2 regions of the Streptomyces sp. NPDC004284 genome follow, and region 2 is predicted to be linked to the other one. Evidence: predicted binding sites of a transcription regulator. Region 2 holds the regulator's gene; the other holds the start of a gene.
The links. The regulator HrcA, encoded in region 2, represses chaperone genes, less so after heat shock. The targets are predictions, from matches to a motif close to TTNGCACTCNGNNNNNCNGAGTGCNAA.

Region 1 (9,418 bases), on a different contig from region 2:
GTCGGGGTACGTGACCTCGTCGAGCAGGGGCCCGTCGAGTGCGGGCAGGTCGAGGGCGTCCGGGGCGAGGCCGCGCCAGTCGTCGCGGACGACGGTGGGCCGGGAGACGTAGTAGACGTACTCGTTGTGCGTGTCCACGGCACAGAAGGTGAGTTCGAGCGTACGGGGATCCAGCCAGCGGACCAGGTCGATGCCCCGGCCGGGGTCGGTGAAGTCGACGCGGTGGCCGGTGTCGGCTTCGAGGAGGGTGAGGCCGCCCGCGCGGAAGTACTCGTCGCCGTTGTCGAGGCCGACGGCGAGGAGCGGGAGCACGGGGTGGAAGGCGATCGGCTCGGCCTCCTCGGTGTACTCCAGGAGGTGCGCGAGGGAGAGGTCGGCGGCGCGGTAGACGGCCACGCGGCTGTGGCCGTGCCAGCACACACTGGCCGCGATCCACCGCCCGTCGGTGCTGACGACTGCCTGGTCCGGATTCCCGAAGACCTCGGGGAAGGGCTCAGCCATGGTGCTCCTCCAGATGGGCGAAGGCGAGGCGGACGAGGACGTCCAGGGTCTCCGGGGTCGCCGTCGGGGCGAGGGCCGCGAAGGAGGCGGCGAAGGCCGGGGACTCCGCGCGGAGTGTCCTCGCTTCCAGCGCCTGGGTGAGGCGGGGGATCAACTCGTGGAAGCAGAAGGGGTGTTCGGCCTCGATGAAGGCGCGGAGGCTCTCCTCGTACGAGGCGTGCTCGCCGTCGTACGCCCAGCCGTCGAGCGCGAGGAGGAGCGGGAACCGCGCCCGCACCTCCCAGGCGGCCAGGGGGACGTCCTCGTACGGGGCGTCGCCCTCGCGGTCCGCGAGGCGCAGGAGCGCCGCGAGGTCGGTCATGAACGCGGGTACGCCCTTCGGGCCCGCGGCCGTCCGCCAGGTGCGGCGGGCCTGTTCTGGGCAGGTCGCGAAGAAGGCGTCGCCGAACACGGTGGACAGGTAGTCCAGCTGGGAGGCGAGCCGCTGCGGGGTCTCCCGCCAGGCCGCGTCCCAGTGGTTGAGCCGGAGGACCCGCTTGAGGCGCAGGACCTCCCACTCCAGCGGGTCGGGGCCGGCGGCGAGGGCGGCGAGGTGGGCGAGCGGGCCGCTGGTGAACATGCCTTCCGGGTGCAGTGCCATGAACCCCCCTAGGGCTTGTCCACCGGGCGGCCGATCAGCATCGTCGGGGCTCCCGCGACCCGAGTGAGCAGGACCGTCGCGGAGTTGGGGCCCTTCGGCTTCACCTTGCGGCGGATCTCCTCGGGTTCGACCGCCGAGCCGCGCTTCTTGACGGTGAGGGTGCCGACCTCGCGCTCCCGCAGCAGGGCCTTCAACTTCTTCAGGTTGAAGGGGAGTTCGTCGGTGATCTCGTAGGCGGAGGCGTAGGGGGTCTCCCTCGGCCCGTCCGCCGTGATGTACGCGATCGTCTCGTCGATCAGGCCGCCGTCGAGCTCCTCGGCCACCTCGGCGACCAGGTGCGCGCGGATGACGGCGCCGTCCGGCTCGTACAGGTAGCGGCCGACCGGGCGGACCGCCGGGTCGGGGAGGCCGCGGCCCGTCAGGGTGGTCCCGGAGGGCAGCAGGGTGGCCCGGCGGGCGCCCGGCTCCGTGCCGAACCAGAGCACGGCCTCCTTCACGTCCCCGCCGTCCGAGATCCACTCGGCCTCGGCCTCCTCGGGCACCGCCTCGTGCGGGATGCCCGGCGCCACCTTCAGCGCGGCGTGCGGGGCGCGGCGGGCCGCCTCGATCGCCCAGGAGAGCGGCGGGGAGTACGCCTCGGGGTCGAAGATCCTGCCCCGGCCGCCGCGCCGCGCCGGGTCGACGAAGACCGCGTCGTACGGGCTCGTGTCGATCTCGGTGACGTCCGCGCACCGCACCTCGATCAGGTCGGCGAGGCCGAGCGCCGCCGCGTTGGCCCGGACCGCCTCGGCGGTCAGCGGGTCGCGGTCGACGGCGAGGACGGAGATCCCGGCGCGGGCCAGCGCGATCGCGTCGCCGCCGATCCCGGAGCAGAGGTCCGCGACGCCGCGGACGCCCAGCGCCTTCATCCGGGCCGCCCGGTAGGTGCCGACCGAGGCGCGGGTCGACTGCTCGACGCCGTTGGGCGTGAAGTACATCCGGTACGCGTCCTCCGCGCCGAACTTCGCCACCGCCCGCTGCCGCAGCCGCGCCTGCCCGAGGGCCGCGGTGACGAGCTCGGCGGGATGGTCGCGGCGCAGCCGGGAGGCGACCGCCAGCTCCTGGGCGGGGTCGTAGTCGCGCAGGGCGGCGAGGAGCGTCTGCCCCTCGGGGCTGAGCAGGGCGGCGAAGGAGGAGAGGTCGGTCACCCGCCCCATTCTGGGCCACGCGGCCAGTGGGCCGGCCGGGGGACGGTGGGGGCGGTACGGCGGTGTCGCGGCCCGGAAGGGGCTCTCGCGCTGACAGGATGCGGCGCCATGCAGCTCGTACGACAAAAGGACCAGATGATGGCAAAAGGCGCGCACCGCTCCCGCCGGACGTTCGGGGCGGCGCTCGCCGTGGCCGCCCTCGCCTCCGCCGCCACGGCCTGCTCCGGCAGCGCCGAACCCGAGCGCCCCGCGCCCGTCCCCGCCGCCGGCCAGCAGGCCCGGGGCGCCGCCGGCGCCCTCACCGCGTACGTCGAGAAGGTCCGCGCGCAGCGGGCCGCCCGCGTGCTCGCCGCGAAGAAGTGGGGCCTCGCCAAGCCCCCGCTCGAAGCGCCCGCCCCGCCCGCCGTCAAACCGAAGATCACCACCCGCAAGGGCTTCGAGACGGACGGCGAGGGCCTCCCGCCCGTCTTCACCACCGTGCCGACCAAGCAGAAGGTCGTCTTCCTGACGATCGACGACGGCGCGGACAAGGACCCCCAGTTGCTGAAGATGATGAGCGAGCTCCGCATCCCCTACAGCGCCTTCCTCAGCGACTACCTCGTCAAGGACGACTACGGCTACTTCGCGAAGATGCAGAAGTCCGAGGAGTCCGGCGTCTCCCTGCACAACCACACCCTCAACCACCGCTACCTGCCCGGCCTCTCGTACGGCGAGCAGAAGCGCGAGATCTGCGGCATGCAGGACGTCATCGAGAAGCGCTTCGGCAAGCGGCCCCCGCTCTTCCGCCCGCCGTACGGCAACTACAACGAGGACACCCTCGTCGCCGCGAAGAGCTGCGGCGTCAAGGCGGTCCCGCTCTGGGCCGCCGAGGCCTTCCCCGACCACATGGAGTGGCGCGAGTGGGACCGGGACCTGCACCCCGGCGACATCGTGCTCACGCATTTCCGGGGCAAGGAGGACTGGAAGGGCACGATGCCGGACATGATCCGACGGGTGATGAACGTGATCACGTCGAAGGGGTACGCGGTGGCGAAGCTCGAGGACTACGTGTGAGGACGCGGGGGCGGCGATGGGCCGCCGTGCTCGTGGTGACCGGCGCGCTCCTCGCCCTCCCCGCCTGCACCTCCTCGGCCGGCCCGGCCGGCCCGATCGACCCGATCGAGCGGCTCGGCCGGAAGGCGGCGGAACGGGTGGGCCCCCGGCCCACGCCGGTGGTCCCCGCACGGGCGGCGGTGGACGCGAGGCGCTGCGAAGAGGCCCGTGTGCTGCGAGCGGCCACGCGTGCGCATGCGGGCGCGGCGGCACACGCGGCCACGCGTCCCGTCACGGGTCCCGTCACGCGTCCCGTCACGCCACGGAGCGAGGAATTGGCACTCCGCTTGACCGAGTGCTAATCGCGGTCATAGTCTCGGCTCTGGCACTCCCCACCGGAGAGTGCCAACACAGCGACGGGCAGGTCCGGCACCCGCGACGACGGATCCACCTGGTCGCCACCTCAGACAGTTAACCCCGTGAGATCTCCGAAGGGGGAGGTCGGATCGTGACGACCACCAGCTCCAAGGTTGCCATCAAGCCGCTCGAGGACCGCATCGTGGTCCAGCCGCTCGACGCCGAGCAGACCACCGCCTCTGGCCTGGTCATTCCGGACACCGCCAAGGAGAAGCCCCAGGAGGGCGTCGTCCTGGCCGTGGGCCCGGGCCGCTTCGAGAACGGCGAGCGCCTGCCGCTCGACGTCAAGACCGGCGACATCGTGCTGTACAGCAAGTACGGCGGCACCGAGGTGAAGTACAGCGGCGAGGAGTACCTCGTCCTCTCGGCTCGCGACGTGCTCGCGATCGTCGAGAAGTAATTCACCGAAGTATCTGAACCAGATGCTTTGAGCTGCGCCCCTTGACCCCGCACCGGGCGTCCGGGGGCGCAGTTCGTTCCACCCGATTCCGAGAGGGCTGAACCGCTCCCATGGCGAAGATCCTGAAGTTCGACGAGGACGCCCGTCGCGCCCTTGAGCGCGGCGTCAACAAGCTTGCCGACACGGTGAAGGTGACGATCGGCCCCAAGGGCCGCAACGTCGTCATCGACAAGAAGTTCGGCGCCCCCACCATCACCAACGACGGTGTCACGATCGCCCGCGAGGTCGAGATCGAGGACCCGTACGAGAACCTCGGCGCCCAGCTCGTGAAGGAGGTGGCGACCAAGACCAACGACATCGCGGGTGACGGCACCACCACCGCCACCGTGCTCGCCCAGGCCCTGGTCCGCGAGGGTCTGCGCAACGTCGCCGCCGGCGCCTCCCCGGCCGCCCTGAAGAAGGGCATCGACGCCGCCGTCAAGGCCGTCTCCGAGGAGCTCCTCGCCACCGCGCGCCCGATCGAGGACAAGTCCGACATCGCCGCCGTCGCCGCGCTCTCCGCGCAGGACCAGCAGGTCGGCGAGCTCATCGCCGAGGCGATGGACAAGGTCGGCAAGGACGGTGTCATCACCGTCGAGGAGTCCAACACCTTCGGCCTGGAGCTCGACTTCACCGAGGGCATGGCCTTCGACAAGGGCTACCTGTCCCCGTACATGGTGACCGACCAGGAGCGCATGGAGGCCGTCCTCGACGACCCGTACATCCTGATCCACCAGGGCAAGATCTCCTCGATCCAGGACCTGCTGCCCATCCTGGAGAAGGTCATCCAGGCCGGCGCCAGCAAGCCGCTCCTGATCATCGCCGAGGACGTCGAGGGCGAGGCCCTCTCCACCCTCGTCGTCAACAAGATCCGTGGCACCTTCAACGCCGTCGCCGTCAAGGCGCCCGGCTTCGGTGACCGCCGCAAGGCGATGCTCGGCGACATGGCCACCCTCACCGGTGCCACCGTCATCGCCGAGGAGGTCGGCCTCAAGCTCGACCAGGCCGGTCTGGACGTGCTGGGCACCGCCCGCCGCGTGACCATCACCAAGGACGACACCACCATCGTCGACGGTGGCGGCAACTCCGGGGACGTCGCGGGCCGCGTCAACCAGATCAAGGCCGAGATCGAGTCCACGGACTCCGACTGGGACCGCGAGAAGCTCCAGGAGCGCCTCGCGAAGCTCGCCGGCGGCGTCTGCGTCATCAAGGTCGGCGCCGCGACCGAGGTCGAGCTCAAGGAGAAGAAGCACCGTCTGGAGGACGCCATCTCCGCGACCCGCGCCGCGGTCGAGGAGGGCATCGTCTCCGGTGGTGGCTCCGCGCTCGTCCACGCCGTCAAGGTCCTCGAGGGCAACCTCGACAAGACCGGCGACGAGGCCACCGGTGTCGCGGTCGTCCGCCGCGCCGCCGTCGAGCCGCTGCGCTGGATCGCCGAGAACGCCGGCCTCGAGGGCTACGTCATCACCTCCAAGGTCGCCGAGCTCGACAAGGGCCAGGGCTTCAACGCCGCGACCGGCGAGTACGGCGACCTGGTCAAGGCCGGCGTCATCGACCCGGTCAAGGTGACGCGCTCCGCCCTGGAGAACGCCGCCTCGATCGCCTCCCTCCTCCTCACCACCGAGACCCTCGTGGTGGAGAAGAAGGAAGAGGAGCCGGCGGACCACGGCCACGGCCACGGTCACGGCCACTCCCACTGAGGCACGTAGCTGACAGCTGAGGCCCGGTGCCCCCGTCGCGGGGGCACCGGGCCTCACTGTTCGTCCGCCCCCCTACCCCTCCACGGCCCCGAGCTGCCCCATCAGCCCGAGCAGGTCGTACTGCCACCACCCCTCGACGGCCTTCCCGTCCTCCCGGAAGCGGTGGACGACCATCCCGGTCATGCTCACCTCCATCCCGGTCGGCTGGAGCCCCATGAAGTCGCCGACATGGGTCCCCTTCCACGTCCACCGGTTGCAGACCCGGTCCCCGTCCGCGATCTGGTCCTCGACCGTGAACGCGAAGTCGAACGCCCCCCGCCACATCTCGGCCTCGCGCCGCAGCGCGTCCATCCCGTGCACATCGCTCGGATTGCTCGGGTCGTGATCGTGGTACCCCTCGGCGAACACCTCGTCGAGCGGCGGCAGCTCCCCCGGAGTCGCGAGCAGCTCGAAGATCCGGCGGGACGTCGCCTTGTACATCTGCTCGTCCCGGAGGACGTCCAGATCGGTGAAGGTCGGCATCTCGTCACAGAGCGCGACCATCTCCCGGAAGATCCGGTCGGTCTCGGGAAGCTGCGAGTTCGTCATGGCCACGTCGTACGAGGGAAACTCCACGATCTCCACGACGTGCGAGGCGTCGGACCGGTCCTTCCCGACGATGCTGTGCGTCGCGGTCCGCTTGCCCTTGGTCTGCTCGACCCACCGGTCCATGAGCCGGTTCAGGTCCTCGACCCGGCTCGTCTTGCAGTCGATGATTTGTACGAAGGTCATGACGCCTCCCGAACCAGGTAGGACCTTTCCAGTCTAGGTCCGGAGGGCCGGGATGCCCTGGCAGCATGGGGACGTGAAACGGGGAGACCGGTCGGTCGCGGTCGACAACAGGACCGGCGTCGTCGTGATCGGCGACGGAAACCAGGTCGTCCAGGGCGCGGTCCCGATGGTCCGCTCGGCCTACCGGGAACAGGTCCGGCGGATCGCCCCGCCTGAACTCGTGCACCGGGAAGCCGAGTTGTCGCAGCTCGCCGACTTCAGTCGCGCGGGGACGGGTTATCTGTGGTGGCGGGCCGACGCCTGGGCGGGAAAGACGGCCCTCCTGTCGTGGTTCGCCCTCGACCCGCCCCCAGGCATCCGGATCGTCTCCTTCTTCGTCACCGCTCGCTGGGCCGCGCAGAACGACGCTGCCGCGTACGTCGACGTCGTCCTGGAGCAACTCGCCGAACTGGCCGCCGAGCCCGCGCCCGCCCTCCTCACGGCCGCGACCCGGCAGGCCCACCTGCTGCGCCTGTACGGGACGGCCGCACGCGCCTGCGCGGCGCGCGGCGAGCGTCTCGTCCTCCTGGTGGACGGCCTGGACGAGGACCGGGGCGTGACCACGGGACCGGACGCCCACTCGATCGCGGCCCTCCTCCCGTACGACCTGCCGGTCATCGTCTCCGGCCGGCCGAACCCGCCCGTCCCGGCCGACGTCCCGGAGGACCATCCGCTGCGGGATCCGGCGGTCGTACGGCTCCTCACCCCGTCCCCGGCGGCCCGCGCGATCCGTGTCGAGGCCGAGCGCGAGCTGAAGCACCTGCTGGGGGCGGGAGGGCTGGCATACGACTTCCTTGCCCTGCTCACCGCTGCCGACGGCGGCCTGACGGCGGAGGACTTGGCCGAGTTGACCGGCGAAGCCCCTTACCGGGTGAAGGACGTGCTGCGGACGGGCCCGGGACGGACCTTCACCCTGCGCGGCGACGCGTACCTCCTCGCCCACGGGGAACTCGACGCGAGGGCACGGGAGATGCTGGGCGCGCGGGAGCTGGAACGGTGCCGTGGCAGGCTGCATGAATGGGCCGGCCGATGGCGGGAGCGGGGCTGGCCGGAACTCACCCCGACGTACCTCCTGCTGGAGTACTTCCCGATGCTGCGGGAGACGGGGAACCTGGACCGGATGGTGGTGTGCGCCCTCGACGAGGCGCGTCACGACCGGCTGCTCGCGACGACCGGTGCGGACGAGGCGGCGCTGAGGGAGGTGCGGGCGGCGGAGGCGCAGGGGCTCGCCGGTGGTGACCGGACCGGTCTGGTGAGCGACGCGGTCCGGTTGGCGTTCCACCGTACGGTGTTGGAAGACCGGGCGCAGAGCGTGCCGCTCCCGATCGTGGCGGGGTGGGCGGCGATCGGCGAGGACGGCCGAGCCGTGCGGCTCGCCCGGAGCATGGACGGCGTGGGGGCGGTCGAGGCGTTATGCGTGGTGGCTCGTGAGCTGATGGCGCGCGGGGATCCGGACGGCGCGGCGAAACTCGCCGAGGAGGCCGAGACGGCCACACTCGCCCTGCTCCACGGTTCCCCCCGCGAGTGGGCTCTGCAGGCCACCGTCCACCTGCTTGTCAGGCTCGGCGACCACGATCGCGCCGCGAGTCTGGTGGGGACGATCCGGGACTCCTCGCGACGGTCCGATCCCCTGCTCGCGCTCGTCCGGGCGCTGGGTGAGGCGGACCGGTGCGAAACGGCCCTCCGTCTCGTACGGGAGGAGCCGGATCCGACAACCCGGGCCCGCGCGATGTCGGTGGTGGTCGAGACGCTGATCCGTGTCGGTCGGGTCCCCGAGGCGGAGCAGGCCGCACGCGGCGCGGACGATCCTCTGGTGCGCGCGCTGGTGCTGCTGCGGGCCGCGGTCCCGCTGCGTGACATCGGGCGGGAGGAGGCTGCCGAGGCGGCCCGTGCCGAAGGGCTGCACCCCTTGTCGACGCACGCGGCGGGCGGACGGGACATGCGTCTTCTGCGGGAGTTGACCGAGGCGCTGGTGGCGGTCGAGGAGTTCGACGCGGCGCGCGAGGTGGGGCGATGGGGAGACCCTTCCTCCTACGAGCTGGCGCTCGCGGCGAGCGGGAGGCGGGAGCAGGCCCGCGCCGTCGGCAGAACGACCGGCATGCACCCCCAGGTACGCGGCCGCCTTGCCGAACGGCTGGCCCTGGCGGGAGACGTCGAAGGGGCCAGGGCTCTGCTCGATCACATGTGGACGGCCTGGGACACCGACGCCTGGGTGGCCATCGCCTCCGCACTGCTGGCCCGCGGTGCGCTCGACCAGGTCGCAGGAATCACCGATCGTCTCGTGCACAGCGAGAAGGGAGTGCTGGTGATCACGGAACTGATGCGCTGCCTGGTCGCCGGGGGACGCCTCGATCGCGCCCATGAGGCGGCCCGTGCGGGTGACCAGGTGGAATCTGTCGTCTCCTTGGCGCGGGCACTGTACGGCGCCGGGAACGCGACCGGGGCAAGAAGGATCCTCGACGACGAGGAAAGGCGTCGTCGCGAGCCGTCACCTTTCAAGCTGCTCCTCCACCTCGCGCTCATCACCGAGTCCTTGGGGCACGCGGGGCGGACCGACAGCGCCGGGGGGCTGCTGCGAGGCCTCGACGCCGATCTGGTCTCGCTCGCCGGGGACGGGGCGGGAGGCTACGCCGTCCGTGCGCTGCTGGCGGCCGGACGCTTCGAGAGGGCTGTGGTCGTGGCTGGGGGGACG
Region 2 (9,418 bases):
TGTCCAGTTCGGCGGCCAGCACCTCGACCAGCTGCCCGGCGGGGAGTTCGCGGGCGAGGCGGTGGCCCTGGCCGGCCCACAGGGCCATGCCCTGGGCGTCGCCGGCGTCGGCGGCGGCCTTGCGGAGCGGGGCGGTGAGGTGGTGGATCTCGGGGTAGGCGGCGGGGGCGTACGGCCCGTGCTCGCGCATGAAGCGGTTGACGAGGCCGCGCGCCGGGCGCCCGGAGAAGGCCCGGGTGAGGGCGGTCCGGGTGAACAGCGGGTCCGTCAGGGCCTGCTTGTGCAGGGGGTGGGCGCCCGACTCGGGGCAGCTGAGGAAGGCGGTGCCGAGCTGGGCGGCGTCGGCGCCGGCGGCGAGGACGGCGGCGATCTGCGCGCCGCGCATGATGCCTCCGGCGGCGACGATCGGCAGCGCGACGGCCTCGCGGACCTGGGTGATCAGGGTGAGGAGCCCGGTGCCCGGGGCGCCTTCGTCGGCCGGGTCGTCGCGGTACGTGCCCTGGTGCCCGCCGGCCTCGACGCCCTGGACGCAGACGGCGTCGGTGCCGGCCCGCTGCGCGGCGAGGGCCTCGTCGACGGAGGTGACGGTGACGATCGTGTACGTACCGACGCGGTCGAAGGCGTGGAAGGTCTCGCGCGCGGGGCAGCCGAAGGTGAAGGAGACGACGGGGACCGGGTCCTCCAGGAGGATGGCGAGCTTGGCGTCGTAGGCGTCGTCACGGGACTCGTCCGCCTCGCCGAGCGGGGTCTCGTACCAGGTGACCTCGCCGGCGAGCTGGTGACGGTAGACCTCGACGGCGGCGGGGTCGGCGGGCCGGCCGTCCTGCGGCAGGAAGAGGTTGACCCCGAAGGGGCGTGCGGTGAGCCCGCGGACCCGCTTGACCTCCTGGTACAGGCCTCCGGCCGTCTTGTACCCGCCGGCGAGGAAGCCGAGCGCCCCGGCCTCGCAGACGGCCCCGACGAGCTCGGGACAGGAGGCGCCACCCGCCATGGGGGCCTGCACGATCGGGAAACGAGAGAGATCGTTCAGTGCGGTGGTGGACATATGGGCATCGTGTCATGCCCGCACGCGGACAACGGAAAGGGGCGGCACACCGGGTGCCGCCCCTTCCTCAGGTCCTACCGCCCGTTGAAGGCGTCCTTCAACCGCGAGGACAAACCCCGCCGACCCGGCTGACCGTGCTGACCCGGAGGACGACCCCCGGACCCCCAGCCGAGCGCCTACCGCCCGTTGAAGGCATCCTTCAGCCGCGAGAACAAGCCCTGCTGGCCCGGCTGACCGTGCTGACCCGGGGGACGACCCCCGGACCCCCAGCCGAGCGCCTACCGCCCGTTGAACGCGTCCTTCAGCCGCGAGAACAAGCCCTGCCGACCCGGCTGACCGTGCTGACCCGGGGGACGACCCCCGGACCCCCAGCCGAGCGCCTACCGCCCGTTGAACGCGTCCTTCAGCCGCGAGAACAAGCCCTGCTGGCCCGGCTGGAACTGGCCCGTGGGCCGTTCCTCGCCGCGCAGCTTGGCCAGTTCACGCAGGAGGCGCTCCTGCTCGGCGTCGAGCTTGCTCGGGGTCGTCACCTCGACGTGCACGATCAGGTCGCCCCGGCCGTTGCCCCGCAGGTGCGTGACGCCGCGCCCGTGCAGCGGGATCGACTGGCCGGACTGCGTGCCCGGCCGGATGTCGATCTCCTCGGTGCCGTCGAGGGTCTGCAGCGGCACCTTCGTGCCGAGCGCACCCGCCGTCATCGGGATGGTGACCGTGCAGTGCAGGTCGTCGCCGCGCCGCTGGAAGACCTCGTGCGGGGTCTCGTGGATCTCGACGTACAGGTCGCCGGCGGGGCCGCCGCCGGGGCCGACCTCGCCCTCGCCCGCGAGCTGGATGCGGGTGCCGTTGTCGACGCCGGCCGGGATCTTGACCGTGAGCGTGCGGCGGGACCGCACGCGGCCGTCGCCCGCGCACTCGGGGCACGGGGTCGGGACGACCGTGCCGAAGCCCTGGCACTGCGGGCAGGGACGGGAGGTCATGACCTGGCCGAGGAAGGACCGGGTGACCTGGGAGACCTCGCCGCGGCCGCGGCACATGTCACAGGTCTGCGCGGAGGTGCCGGGCGCGGCACCCTCACCCGAACAGGTGGTGCAGACGACCGCCGTGTCGACCTGGATGTCCTTGGTGGTGCCGAAGGCCGCCTCGTTGAGGTCGATCTCCAGGCGGATCATGGCGTCCTGACCCCGCCGGGTCCGCGAGCGCGGGCCGCGCTGCGAAGCCGTGCCGAAGAAGGCGTCCATGATGTCGGAGAAGTTGCCGAAGCCACCGGCCCCGAAGCCGCCGCCCGCGCCACCGCCGCCGGAGGCCGAGAGCGGGTCGCCGCCCAGGTCGTAGACCTGCTTCTTCTGCGGGTCCGAGAGGACCTCGTAGGCGGCGTTGATCTCCTTGAAGCGTTCCTGCGTCTTGGGATCGGGATTGACGTCCGGGTGCAGCTCGCGCGCGAGCCTCCGGAACGCCTTCTTGATCTCGTCCTGGGAAGCGTCGCGGCGCACGCCGAGTACGGCGTAGTAGTCCGTGGCCACTTACGACTCCGCCAGGATCTGTCCGACGTAACGTGCCACTGCGCGTACCGCTCCCATCGTTCCGGGGTAGTCCATGCGGGTCGGTCCGACCACGCCGAGTTTGGCGACTGCCTCGCCGCCCGAACCGTAGCCGACCGAGACGACGGACGTGGAGCTCAGCCCCTCGTGGGCGTTCTCGTGCCCGATGCGTACGGTCATGCCCGATTCCTTGGCCTCGCCGAGCAGCTTGAGGAGCACGACCTGCTCCTCAAGGGCTTCGAGCACGGGCCTGATCATCAGGGGGAAGTCGTGTCCGAAGCGGGTGAGATTGGCGGTGCCGCCGATCATCAACCGCTCCTCGTGCTCCTCGACGAGCGTTTCGAGGAGGGTCGCGAGCACGGTCGAGACCGTGGCGCGGTCCTCGATCTCCTCGAAGGACTCGGGGAGGTCCTGCACCAGCTGCGGCACGTCGGCGAACCGGCGGCCGACGACCCGGCTGTTGAGCCGGGCCCTCAGGTCGGCGAGCGAGGTCTCGCCGAAGGGTGCGGGGCAGTCGACGACCCGCTGCTCGACCCGGCCGGTGTCCGTGATGAGGACGAGCATCAGGCGGGCGGGGGCCAGCGAGAGCAGCTCCACGTGCCGGACGGTCGAGCGGGTCAGCGAGGGGTACTGGACGACGGCGACCTGCCGGGTCAGCTGCGCGAGCAGCCGCACCGTGCGGCCGACGACGTCGTCGAGGTCGACGGCTCCGTCGAGGAAGTTGTGGATGGCCCGCCGCTCGGGCGTCGACAGCGGCTTGACGCCGGCGAGCCGGTCGACGAAGAGCCGGTAGCCCTTGTCGGTGGGAATGCGCCCGGCGCTGGTGTGAGGCTGGGCGATGTACCCCTCCTCCTCGAGCACGGCCATGTCGTTGCGCACGGTGGCGGGCGACACGCCGAGCTTGTGGCGCTCCGTGAGCGCCTTGGAGCCGACGGGCTCCTCCGTCCCGACGTAGTCCTGGACGATGGCGCGCAGGACCTCCAGCCTGCGTTCGCTGAGCATCGTGGCGCACCTCCAGCTGTCGTCGTTCCGGTTGCTCCGCTTTTGGCACTCACCCTGCCCGAGTGCCAGCGATCCCCGGCCAGTGTACGGCGGCGGGCATCGCTCCTGGCAAGGAGGCGGCGCCCGCACCGGTTAGCGTCGCCCCATGGACGTGGATTGGGAAGCGTACGGATGGGAGCGGCTCGCGGACGGGGTGGGCCGGCGACGGCTGCCCGGCTGGGACGCCACGGTCGGGCTGGTCCTGGGCACGGAGGCGGTGCTGCTGTACGACACGGGCTCCTCGCTCGCGGAGGGCGCCGAACTGCGGGCGCAGATCTCGGCCCTCACGGGCGGCCGAAAGGTGACGCACATCGCACTCAGCCACCCGCACTTCGACCATGTCCTCGGCACCGCGGTCTTCGCGGGCGCGGAGGTCTTCGGCGCGGTGGGGACGGACGAGCTCCTGGGCGGCGCCCGGGCCCGGGAGGAGCTGCGCACGGACGCGGTGGCCCAGGGCCTGGACCCGGCGGTGGCGGAGGCGGCCGCGGAGGTCCTGGTGGCCCCGCGGCACGTGGTCTCGGGCGAGTGGACGCTCGACCTGGGCGGCCGTCAGGTCCTCCTGGCGAACGTGGGCCCCGGCCACACCGGCCACGACCTGGCGCTCTGCGTCCCGGGCGGGCGCGAGACCGTCTTCTGCGGGGACCTCGTGGAGGAGTCGGGCGAGCCCCAGGCCGGCCCGGACGCGATCCCCTCCCGCTGGCCGGACGCCCTGGACCGGCTGCTCGCCCTGGGCGGCGAGGAGGCGGCGTACGTGCCGGGGCACGGGGCGGTGGTGGACGCCACGTTCGTCCGGGCACAACGCGATGAACTGGCACGGCGCTTCGAGGTGCCCTAACGTCACCCGGATGCGCAGCTACGACCCCGACCTGACCCCGCCCTGGAAGAAGTCGGCACCCGTCCCGGAGGTCCCGGCGGACCCCGACCTGGTCGTGGAGGAGGTCGCCACGGGCTTCTGCGGGGCGGTGATCCGCTGCGAGGCGGGGACGGTGACCCTGGAGGACCGCTTCGGCAAGCACCGGGTGTTCCCGCTGGAACCGCGCGGCTTCCTCCTGGAGGGCAAGGTGGTGACCCTGGTCCGGCCGGTGTCCGGTCCGTCGCGCCCCACCCGTACGGCCTCCGGCTCGATCGCGGTCCCGGGCACACGCGCGCGCGTGGCCCGGGCGGGCCGGATCTACGTCGAGGGCCGCCACGACGCGGAGCTCGTCGAGCGCGTCTGGGGCGACGACCTGCGCATCGAGGGCGTGGTCGTGGAGTACCTGGAGGGCGTCGACGACCTGCCCGCGATCGTCGCGGAGTTCGGCCCGGCGCCGGACGCCCGCCTGGGCGTCCTGGTGGACCACCTGGTCCCGGGCTCGAAGGAGTCGAGGATCGCCGCCCAGGTGACCTCCCCGGACGTGCTGGTCGTGGGCCACCCGTACATCGACGTCTGGGAGGCGGTGAAACCGTCCGTCCTGGGCATCCCGGCCTGGCCGGCGGTCCCCCGGGGCCAGGACTGGAAGACGGGCGTCTGCCGGGCCCTGGGCTGGCCCTCGGACAACACGGGCGCGGTCTGGCAGGCGATCCTCAAGCGCGTGACGTCCTACAAGGACCTGGAGCCGGAGCTGCTGGGTGCCGTGGAGCGACTGATCGACCACGTGACCGTGCCCTGACCTCCGACGCCACCGGGCCTCCGGCACCGCCAGACCTCCAGCGCCGCCGGACCCCCGGTACCGCCAGACCTTCAGCGCCGCCGGACCCCCGGTACCGCCAGACCTTCAGCGCCGCCGGCCCTCCGGTGCCGCCCCGGGCGGCGCCCCCGCTCAGTCCACCAGGTCCCGCACCACCGCGTCGGCGAGCAGTCGCCCCCGCAGCGTGAGGACCGCCCGCCCGGCCGCGTACGGCTCGGGCGCGAGGAGCCCGTCGGCGAGGGCGCGCTCGGCGGCGGCGAGGCCCGCCGGCTTGAGGAGGTCCAGTGGGCATCCCTCCCGGAGCCGCAGCTCAAGGAGGATCCGCTCCACCCGCCGGTCCTCCTCCGCGAGGATCTCCCGGCCGGCCCCCGGCGACCGGCCGCCCGCGAGCGCGGCGGCGTACGCGCCGGGGTGCTTCACGTTCCACCAGCGGACGCCGCCCACGTGCGAGTGGGCGCCGGGTCCCGCACCCCACCAGTCGGCGCCGCGCCAGTACAGCTCGTTGTGGAGGCAGCGGCCGGCCTCGGAGGTGGCCCAGTTGGACACCTCGTACCAGGAGAAGCCCGCGTCCTCGAAGGCCGCGTCGGCGATCAGGTAGCGGTCGGCGTGCACGTCGTCATCCGTCATGGGCACCTCACCGCGCCGGATGCGCCGGGCGAGCTGCGTCCCCTCCTCGACGATCAGCGCATAGGCGCTCACGTGGTCCGGCCCGGCCCCGATCGCCGCCTCCAGCGAGGCCCGCCAGTCGTCGTCGGACTCCCCGGGCGTGCCGTAGATGAGATCGAGGTTGACGTGCTCGAACCCGGCGGCCCGCGCCTCGCCGACGCACGCCTCGGGCCGCCCGGGCGTATGGGTCCGGTCGAGGATCTTCAGCACGTGCTGCCGGGCGCTCTGCATCCCGAAGGAGATCCGGTTGAAGCCGCCCTCCCTCAGCTCGCTCAGATACGCCGGGTTCACCGACTCCGGATTGGCCTCCGTCGTCACCTCGGCGTCGTCCGCGAGCCCGAACTCGTCCCGGATCGCCCCCAGCATCCGTACGAGGTCCCCGGCGGCGAGCAGCGTCGGCGTGCCGCCGCCGACGAAGACGGTCCGCACGGGCCGCGGGTCGTCCCCGAGGACCTTCCGGGCGAGCCGGATCTCCTCGACGACCTGCTCGGCGTAGTTGTCACGGGAGGCGAGCACCCCACCCGTACCGCGCAGCTCGCTCGCGGTGTACGTGTTGAAGTCGCAGTAGCCGCAGCGCGTCGCGCAGTACGGCACGTGCAGATAGAACCCGAGCGGCCGCTCCCCGGCCCCTTCGAGGGCGCTCGGGGGCAGCGCCCCGTCGTCGGGCACGGGCTCACCATCGGGCAGTACGGAAGGCATGAGCCCCATTGTCCCGTACTGCCCGGGTGAAGGTCCTACACCGCTGCTCAGGCCTCGCGCGAGCCCGCGTACATCTCCTCGATGAGGTCCTTGTACTCGCGCTCGACGACCGGGCGCTTCAGCTTCAGGGACGGGGTGAGCTCGCCGTGCTCGATGTCGAGGTCGCGGGGCAGCAGGCGGAACTTCTTGATCGTCTGCCAGCGCTGGAGGCCCTCGTTGAGGCGGTCGACGTAGCCCTGGATCAGCTTGACGGTCTCGGGGGCGGCGACGACCTCGGCGTACGGCTTGCCGCCGAGGCCGTGCTCGGCGGCCCAGCCGAGGAGGGAGGGCTCGTCGAGGGCGATGAGGGCGGTGCAGAAGTTCCGGTCGGCGCCGTGGACGAGGATGTTCGAGACGAACGGGCAGACGGCCTTGAACTGGCCCTCGACCTCGGCCGGGGCGATGTACTTGCCGCCGGACGTCTTGATCAGGTCCTTCTTGCGGTCGGTGATCCGGAGGTAGCCGTCGGCGGACAGCTCGCCGATGTCGCCGGTGTGGAACCAGCCGTCGGACTCCAGGACCTCGGCGGTCTTCTCCGGCAGGCCGTGGTAGCCCTCCATGATGCCGGGGCCGCGCAGCAGGATCTCGCCGTCGTCGGCGATCCGGACCTCGGTGCCGGGAAGCGGCTTGCCGACGGTGCCGGTGCGGTAGGCCTCGCCCGGGTTGACGAAGGAGGCGGCGGAGGACTCCGTGAGGCCGTACCCCTCCAGGATGTGGATGCCCGCGCCGGCGAAGAAGTAGCCGATCTCGGGGGCGAGGGCGGCGGAGCCGGAGATGCAGGCGCGGAGGTTGCCGCCGAAGGCCTCGCGGATCTTGGCGTAGACGAGGGCGTCGGCGACCTTGTGCTTGGCCGAGAGGCCGAAGGGCGCGGAGGCGGTGCCGGTGCGGCGGAAGTTGTCCTGGGTGGCCTTGGCGTACTCGCGGGCGACGTCGGCGGCCCACTGGAAGATCTTGTACTTGGCTCCGCCGCCGGCCCGGGCCTTGGCGGCGACGCCGTTGTAGACCTTCTCGAAGATGCGGGGGACGGCCGCCATGTAGGTGGGCCGGACGACCGGCAGGTTCTCGATGATCTTGTCGACGCGGCCGTCGACGGCGGTGACGTGGCCGACCTCGATCTGGCCGGAGGTGAGGACCTTGCCGAAGACGTGGGCGAGGGGCAGCCAGAGGTACTGGACGTCGGCCTGGGTGACGAGGCCGGTGGCGGCGATGGCCTTGGCCATGTACGACCAGTTGTCGTGCGGGAGGCGGACGCCCTTGGGGCGGCCGGTGGTGCCGGAGGTGTAGATGAGGGTGGCGAGCTGCGTGGAGGTGATCGCGGCGACCCGCTCCTTGACGGCCTCGGGGTGCTTCTCCAGATAGGCCTTGCCGCGCGCTTCCAGGTCCGCGAGGGAGAGGACGAACTCGCCGTCGCTCTCCACTCCGGCGGTGTCGACGACGACCACGTGCCGGAGCCGGGGCAGATCGGCGCGGCGCTCGACGGCCTTGGCCAGCTGGGCGGCGTTCTCGGCGATGAGGACCTTGGACTCGGAGTCGGAGAGGATGAACGCCGACTCCTCGGCGTTGGTCTGCGGGTAGACCGTGGTGGTCGCGGCGCCCGCGCACATCACGCCGAGGTCGGCGAGGATCCACTCGACCCGGGTGGAGGAGGCGAGGGCGACGCGCTCCTCGGGCTCGACGCCGAGGTCGACGAGGCCGGCGGCGATCGCGTAGACCCGCTCGGCGGCCTGTCCCCAGTTGAGCGTCTTCCAGTCGTCCGGGCCGGTGCCGGAGGCGGCGGGCACCGGGTAGCGGTAGGCCTCCGCGTCCGGGGTCCGCTCGACGCGCTCAAGGAAGAGGGTCGCCACGGAGGGCGGCCGGTTCTCGATCTGGGTCTGTGTGTCGCTCACGACGTCCTCCGGGCGGCGGCGGTGCCTGCTGGTGGTTCGTAACTAACTGGCGAGTAACCTTCGAGCCGGGTTCAGAGTAAAGGGCCGAGGACCGGCGCGTAAGGCCCTACAGGACGTCGCTTCACGTCGCTTCCATAACGAACGGGCCCACGCGCACATGGCGCGTGGACCCGTTCGTTGCACAGGACAGCTACTGCTCGCCGTCCGGGCTACTTCTTCTTGCCGGAGGACTCGTCGCTCGACAGGACGGCGATGAAGGCCTCCTGGGGCACCTCCACCGAGCCGACCATCTTCATGCGCTTCTTGCCTTCCTTCTGCTTCTCGAGCAGCTTCCGCTTACGGGAGATGTCACCGCCGTAGCACTTGGCGAGGACGTCCTTCCGGATGGCGCGGATGGTCTCGCGGGCGATGACCCGGGAGCCGATGGCGGCCTGGATCGGCACTTCGAAGGCCTGCCGCGGGATGAGCTCGCGGAGCTTGGCGACGAGCCGGACGCCGTAGGCGTACGCGGCGTCCTTGTGGGTGACGGCCGAGAAGGCGTCGACCTTGTCGCCGTGCAGCAGGATGTCGACCTTGACCAGGCTGGAGGCCTGCTCGCCGGTGGGCTCGTAGTCGAGGGAGGCGTAACCGCGGGTCTTGGACTTCAGCTGGTCGAAGAAGTCGAAGACGATCTCGGCGAGGGGCAGGGTGTAGCGGATCTCGACCCGGTCCTCGGAGAGGTAGTCCATGCCGATCAGCGTGCCGCGACGGGTCTGGCAGAGCTCCATGATCGCGCCGATGAACTCGCTCGGGGCGAGGATCGTGGCGCGCACGACGGGCTCGAACACGTCGCTGATC

Region 1: groES (co-chaperone GroES) is a predicted target of HrcA. The motif match lies at 3,696-3,722, and genes of this name have one in related genera.

The regions. Positions count from the first base shown of each region.
Region 1 covers NZ_JBIAMJ010000001.1:125,429-134,846, forward strand. The annotation lists gene ACFYUS_RS00670 (hypothetical protein) at 1-501, opposite strand, end outside; gene ACFYUS_RS00675 (hypothetical protein) at 494-1,141, opposite strand; gene ACFYUS_RS00680 (SAM-dependent methyltransferase) at 1,150-2,337, opposite strand; gene ACFYUS_RS00685 (polysaccharide deacetylase family protein) at 2,437-3,381, shown strand; gene groES (co-chaperone GroES) at 3,869-4,177, shown strand; gene groL (chaperonin GroEL) at 4,288-5,916, shown strand; gene ACFYUS_RS00700 (ester cyclase) at 5,989-6,687, opposite strand; gene ACFYUS_RS00705 (hypothetical protein) at 6,761-9,418, shown strand, end outside.
Region 2 covers NZ_JBIAMJ010000003.1:480,559-489,976, reverse strand. The annotation lists gene ACFYUS_RS11790 (nitronate monooxygenase) at 1-1,045, opposite strand, end outside; gene dnaJ (molecular chaperone DnaJ) at 1,426-2,565, opposite strand; gene hrcA (heat-inducible transcriptional repressor HrcA) at 2,566-3,585, opposite strand; gene ACFYUS_RS11775 (MBL fold metallo-hydrolase) at 3,731-4,459, shown strand; gene ACFYUS_RS11770 (DUF3097 domain-containing protein) at 4,470-5,273, shown strand; gene hemW (radical SAM family heme chaperone HemW) at 5,424-6,656, opposite strand; gene ACFYUS_RS11760 (AMP-dependent synthetase/ligase) at 6,704-8,581, opposite strand; gene lepA (translation elongation factor 4) at 8,791-9,418, opposite strand, start outside.